DNA from 3 places in the Pantoea sp. Lij88 genome. Region 1 is predicted to be linked to each of the others. Evidence: predicted binding sites of a transcription regulator. Region 1 holds the regulator's gene; each other region holds the start of a gene.
What was found. The regulator PhoB, encoded in region 1, activates phosphate uptake and scavenging genes when phosphate is short. The targets are predictions, from matches to a motif close to CTGTCATAAAACTGNCNNAT.
Positions count from the first base shown of each region.

Region 1 (2,273 bases):
CGAGTCGTTCATCATCTCCAGATAGCCCTGCAGCACCGTGAGCGGTGTGCGTAACTCATGGCTGACGTTGGCAAAGAAGTTGCGGCGTGCCCCTTCCAGCTGATGCATCTGCGTTACGTCACGCGCCACCAGCAGCCACTGCCCCTCGCTGTAGGGCATGACGCGAAATTCCATATGAAGTTTGTTATTCAGCACCAGCGTCAGCGGCTTGTCGAAATCGCGCTGGCGCAGATAGCGGGAGAACTCCGGATACCGCAGCAAATTGAGGATGTTCTGGCCATTATCTTCCGGCCAGCGCAGACCCAGGTGCTGCTGCGCCAGGCCGTTACACCAGAAAATGGTGCCCTCTTCCGTGGTCAGGATCACCGCATCCGGCAGCGACTCGGCACCGCTGCGGAAACGCTTAATCAGATTACCGAGTTCACGCCGCCGACGCCGGTTGCGCAGCTGCATCTGGTAAAGACCATAAAACAGCGGCTCCCAGCTGGCACGCCCGGTCGGTGGCGTCATGGTGCGGTCGAGCCACAGCCAGTGCGACAGCCGCATCAGATTGTGGAAATGCCATAACAGCACGATGACCACGCTCAGCAGCAGCCACCAGGGCAAGCCGCCAAACAGCAGGCCCAGCAGCGCCGCAGGCAGACAGGCCAGCAGCAGTTCTGTCAGTAATCTCTTCCAGGAGAGGCGTTCCAGCACGGTAAAGGCTCCGTTTAGTAGCGGGCAGAGAAACGATACCCTGTTCCACGGACGGTTTGTACCATGCGATCGTGGCCGGAGACTTCCAGCGCTTTACGTAAACGGCGAATGTGAACATCGACAGTGCGATCTTCCACATATACATTGGTGCCCCAGACGTGGTTCAGCAGCTGTTCGCGGCTGTAAACGCGTTCCGGGTGAGTCATAAAGAAGTGCAGCAGCTTATATTCGGTAGGGCCCATCTCCAGCGGCGTGGTTTCGGACATCACGCGATGTGAGGAGGGATCCAGACTCAGTCCCTGCATCTCAATCACCTCTTCCACTGCCATCGGCGAAATACGGCGCATCACCGCTTTAATCCGCGCCATCAGCTCTTTGGGTGAGAACGGCTTGGTAATGTAATCGTCGGCGCCCACTTCCAGGCCGCGCACCCGATCTTCCTCTTCACCGCGCGCAGTAAGCATCATCACCGGAATATCGCGGGTCATCGCCTCGCGTTTCAGATGTTTGATAAACTGAATGCCGCTGCCACCGGGTAACATCCAGTCCAGTAAAATCAGATCGGGCCAGGGTTCAATCAGCTTGCCAACGGCGCTGTCATAATCTTCCGCCTCGATTGGCTGATAGTCGTTCTGCTCCAGAACAAAACACAACATTTCACGGATGGGGGCTTCATCCTCCACAACCAAAATGCGCTTAGCCATTATTACTCCTGCTGATTATGACGGCTGTCACTGAGATTCGCGGCGCCATTATGCGTCAGATTTGTGACACTTTTATGAAAAACATAACCTGCCTGTAACGCCGTTGGTAATCATTTATGACAGCGCAGCGACAATTTTTTGCTTTGGCGGCAGAGCCAGTATAATCGCCGGGCGAATCACAACGGCAGGGACTCATCATGCGCATCATTCATACTGCGGACTGGCATCTGGGGCAGTTCTTTTACAACAAAAGTCGGGCAGCCGAACATCAGGCGTTTCTCGACTGGCTGTTGATCCAGATTGAACAGCATCAGGTGGATGCGTTGATTATTGCAGGCGATCTGTTTGATACCGGCACGCCGCCCAGCTACGCCCGCGAGATGTTTAACCGCTTTGTGGTGGCGCTGCAGCCCACCGGCTGTCAGCTGATTGTGCTGGCGGGAAACCACGATTCCGTGGCGACGCTGAATGAGTCGCGCGAGCTGCTCGCCTGTCTCAACACCCGGGTGATCGCCACCCCGCAGGAGCAGGAAGATGTGCTGCTGCTCAGCACCCGTCAGGGTGAACCGGGCGCGCTGCTGTGCGCCATTCCCTATCTGCGGCCGCGCGACATCCTGCGCAGCCGGGCAGGTCAGTCGGGACGCGACAAACAGACTTCGCTGCTGGAGGCCATTGCCCATCACTATCAGCAGCGTTTCGCCGCCGCCCAGGCGCTGGACTATGCGCTGCCGATTATCGCCACCGGTCATCTCACCACCGTCGGCGTCAGCCAGAGCGATTCGGTGCGCGACATCTATATCGGCACGCTGGATGCCTTTCCGGCCAGCGCCTTTCCGGCGGCGGATTATATTGCGCTGGGCCATATTCACCGCG
Region 1 is NZ_CP118269.1:3,079,565-3,081,837, forward strand. Features, by position in the region: gene phoR (phosphate regulon sensor histidine kinase PhoR) at 1-696, opposite strand, end outside; gene phoB (phosphate response regulator transcription factor PhoB) at 711-1,400, opposite strand; gene sbcD (exonuclease subunit SbcD) at 1,598-2,273, shown strand, end outside.

Region 2 (2,273 bases), 1.1 Mb from region 1:
CGATGTTCTTGATGGTTCGGCTCTGCAATCCGCCACCGTCAACCAGCATCGTACCGGCTACCGATGAAGAGAGGATATGCGTGGTGGAGACGGGCATGCCGGTATAGCTGGCGACGCCAATCGACAGCGCGGCTGTCACCTGTGCTGACATTCCCTGTGCATAGGTCATGCCTTTTTTACCAATCTTCTCACCAATAGTGGTGGCAACACGACGCCAGCCAATCATGGTGCCGATGCCCAGCGCCAGCGCTACGGCCACAATAATCCAGATAGGCGCATACTCGATGGTACCCAGCAGGTCGCTTTTCAGCTTATTGAGGAAGCGTTTGTCATCGGGTGAGGTCTCTTCCAGACGGGCCGCTTTATCGGCGGTATCGGAGATACACAGCAGCAGACGACGCATCTGACCGCGCTGATCAACTGTCAGCTGATCGTAGCTCTGCAGATTATTCAGCAACACCTGCGCACCCTGTACCGCCTGCAATGCGCGCGCGCTGTCACAGTGGAACTCTTTCGGGCTGGCCGCTGGCACTTCTTCCGGCGTTGGCAGCTTAGGCGGTGCCATCTGGATGATGTGGTTCAGCGAGGCGTTGTGCTGCTGGTAATACTGCTCCAGGTGATTGACCGCATCGCGGGTGCGCGTGATGTCATAACCGGAGGCATTCATATTCACCACGAAACCAGCCGGTGCCACGCCAATCAGGACCAGCATGATCAGGCCAATGCCTTTCTGACCGTCATTCGCACCGTGCGAATAGCTCACGCCAATCGCCGAAACAATCAGGGCGATACGGGTCCAGAACGGCGGCTTTTTCTTGCCGTCGATCTTCTCGCGGTCAGCAGGTGTCATATGAATACGCGCACGCTTTTTGGTATTGCTCCAGTAGCGACGCAGAATAAAGATCAGGCCGCCCGCCATCACCAGGCCGACAATCGGCGACAGGATCAGAGAAAGGAAGATGTTCAGGACTTTCGGGATGTTGAGCGCATCAACCACCGAGGTTCCGCTCATCAGGGCGTTGGTCAGACCGATACCGATAATGGCGCCGATCAGCGTATGGGAGCTGGAGGCCGGCAGACCGAGATACCAGGTGCCGAGGTTCCAGATAATCGCCGCCAGCAGCATAGAAAACACCATGGCGAGACCGTGAGCCGATCCAACATTCAACAACAGATCGGTAGGAAGCATATGAACAATGGCGTAAGCGACACTCAATCCACCGAGCAGCACGCCAAGGAAGTTGAATACACCCGCCATCACCACAGCAAGCTGGGCACGCATGGCACGCGTATAGATGACCGTCGCAACTGCGTTGGCCGTGTCGTGGAAACCGTTGATCGCTTCGTAAAACAATACAAACAGCAGGGCAAGAACCAATAACAGGCTAGTACTGAGGTCTAGACCAGCAAACAGATGTAGCATAAACGTTACGCCATTTTTGGAGGACATGAACGCGGCGCATTATCCGCGACAACGTGCTGTATGGGAAAGGAAAATATAGCGCTAATTTAACCTTTCGTCGTAAGGCTTAAGGTTACCCCGGTGAAAAAGAGTTAGATATTAAGCAGATACAATATGACACATTTACGGCAATTTTTTGACGCTGGCGTCTCAGTGAGCAGATCACTACAATCTGCGCCTTTCCAGTTAAGTGAGTGAACCGCAGTGGAACAGTTTGACGTTATCATCATTGGTGCCGGAGCCGCAGGGCTCTTCTGCGCCGCCCAGGCCGGACAGCGGGGACGCCGCGTGTTACTGCTGGATAACGGCAAAAAGCCAGGACGCAAGATTCTGATGTCTGGCGGTGGCCGCTGCAATTTCACCAATCTCTATACGGAACCCGCGGCCTATCTGTCGCACAATCCCCACTTCTGTAAATCGGCGCTGGCGCGTTATACCCAGTGGGATTTTATCGATCTGGTTAATCGCCACGGTATCGCCTGGCATGAGAAAACCCTGGGGCAGCTCTTTTGTGATGACTCTGCCCAGCAGATTGTCGATCTGCTGCTGGCCGAATGTGACAAAGGCAATGTCACGCTGCGACTGCGCAGTGAAGTGCTCAGCGTAGCGCGCGATGAAAGCGGTTATACCCTTCAGCTCAACGGCAGCACGGTTCAGGCGGAGAAGCTGGTCATTGCCAGTGGCGGTCTGTCGATGCCTGGCCTGGGCGCTTCGCCGTTTGGCTATAAAATTGCGGAGCAGTTCGGACTGAGCGTGTTCCCGACGCGCGCGGCGCTGGTGCCGTTTACCCTGCACAAGCCGCTGCTGGAGC
Region 2 is NZ_CP118269.1:283,514-285,786, forward strand. Features, by position in the region: gene pitA (inorganic phosphate transporter PitA) at 1-1,423, opposite strand, end outside; gene PU624_RS05170 (BaiN/RdsA family NAD(P)/FAD-dependent oxidoreductase) at 1,667-2,273, shown strand, end outside.
Region 2: the regulator PhoB is predicted to act here: its motif matches at 1,575-1,594, upstream of pitA (inorganic phosphate transporter PitA).

Region 3 (2,273 bases), 910 kb from region 1:
TTGATGTTGGCTTTCCAGGCGGCGCGAATCTGCTCGGTCACGCTCTCTGGCAGCGCAGCATAATCCAGCGCCGTGGCCGTTTTGCTGCCTTTCTTATAAGCCCAGTCGAAGAACTTCAGCACTTCAGCGCCTTTGGCCGCATTTGCCTGATCTTTGTAGATCAGGATGAAGGTGGTTGAGGAGATTGGCCAGGCATCCGCGCCCTTCTGGAAGGTCAGATCCTGTGCGAACGATTTGCTCCAGTCCGCGCCTTTCGCGGCATTACTGAAGCTGGTCTCGCTTGGAGCGACCGCTTTGCCATCGGCATCAACCAGTTTGGTGTAGGTCAGGTTGTTCTGTTTGGCGTAGGCATATTCCACGTAGCCGATGGAACCTGGCAGACGCTGAACAAACGCGGCGACGCCGTCGTTGCCTTTACCGCCCAGACCCACTGGCCAGTTAACGGTGTTGCCTTTACCAATTTTGCTGTTCCAGTCCGGGTTCACTTTGGCCAGATAGCTGGTGAAGACGAACGAGGTGCCTGAACCATCCGCGCGACGTACTACGTTGATGTTGGTTTCTGGCAGTTTTACGCCTGGGTTAAGTTTGGCGATCGCCGGGTCGTTCCACTTTTTGATGGTGCCGAGGTAGATATCACCGATGGTTTTGCCATCCAGCGTCAGCTGGCCTGACTTGATGCCCGGCAGGTTTACCGCCAGTACCACGCCACCGATCACGGTAGGGAACTGGAACAGGCCATTTTTCTGCAGATCTTCATCTTTCATTGGCGCATCGGACGCACCGAAATCAACGGTTTTGGCGATGATCTGTTTAACGCCGCCAGAGGAACCGATGCCCTGGTAGTTAATTTTGCTACCGGTGGCTTGCTGATATTCTGCTGCCCACTTGGCATAAACCGGCGCCGGGAACGTCCCGCCTGCGCCAGTCAGATCGGTGGCCGCAAAAGCAGATACCGCGCTTACGGCGAAGGTGGTGGCGAGGATTCGGGCTACGGTGCTACGCATCAGTGTCATGTTCCCTCCAGGGGAGAAAAGTCAGGCTAGGGGCCGTTTTAGTAAGAGTCTGTGATTGCTGCAGGAGGGAAAATAGGACAGTTTGATGACAGTGAAATGTACGAAATATGACAGTTATATGACAGAGGGCCAGAATGAAGTGGGCCCGCGACGGGGCCCACCAGGTTATTCTACGGTAACCGATTTTGCCAGGTTACGAGGCTGATCGACGTCAGTGCCTTTGATCAGGGCAACGTGATAGGAGAGTAGCTGCAACGGCACGGTGTAGAAGATAGGCGCAATCACCTCTTCGACATGCGGCAACGGAATAATCTTCATGCCGTCACTGTCGCTGAAGCCTGCATCCTGATCGGCAAACACATAGAGCAGACCGCCGCGTGCGCGCACCTCTTCGATGTTGGATTTGAGCTTCTCCAGCAGTTCGTTGTTAGGTGCCACCACGATCACCGGCATGTCAGCATCAATCAGCGCCAGCGGACCATGTTTCAGCTCGCCTGCGGCGTAGGCTTCCGCATGAATGTAGGAGATCTCCTTGAGCTTCAGCGCCCCTTCCATGGCAATCGGGTATTGATCGCCACGGCCCAGGAACAGCGCGTGATGCTTGTCAGAGAAGCCTTCTGCCAGATTCTCAATCAGCTTATCCTGCGCCAGCATCTGCTCAATGCGGTTCGGCAACGCCTGCAGGGCATGAACGATCTCATGCTCCTTCCCGGCAGACATGCCTTTCAGACGGCCCAGTTTCGCCACCAGCATCAGCAGCACCGCTAACTGGGTGGTGAACGCTTTGGTAGAGGCGACGCCGATTTCGGTGCCCGCTTTGGTCATCAGTGCCAGGTCAGATTCCCGCACCAGTGACGAACCGGCCACGTTGCAGACCGCCAGCGAGCCCAGGTAGCCCAGCTCTTTAGAGAGACGCAGCGCAGCCAGAGTATCTGCCGTTTCACCCGATTGAGACAGGGTGATCAGCAGGCTGTTTTTGCGTACGGCTGACTTGCGATAGCGGAACTCGGAGGCGATCTCCACATCACAGGGGATATTTGCCAGCGACTCAAACCAGTAGCGTGACACCATGCCCGAGTTGTAGGAGGTGCCGCAGGCGATAATCTGAATATGTTCTACCTGGCTCAGCAGCGCTTCTGCACCCGCGCCCAGTTCGCTGAGATCAACCTGACCCTGGCTGAACCGGCCGCTCAGGGTGCTTTTCAGCGCCATCGGCTGTTCGTAGATCTCTTTCTGCATGTAGTGACGGTAAATGCCTTT
Region 3 is NZ_CP118269.1:44,589-46,861, forward strand. Features, by position in the region: gene pstS (phosphate ABC transporter substrate-binding protein PstS) at 1-1,013, opposite strand, end outside; gene glmS (glutamine--fructose-6-phosphate transaminase (isomerizing)) at 1,179-2,273, opposite strand, start outside.
Region 3: the regulator PhoB is predicted to act here: its motif matches at 1,119-1,138, upstream of pstS (phosphate ABC transporter substrate-binding protein PstS).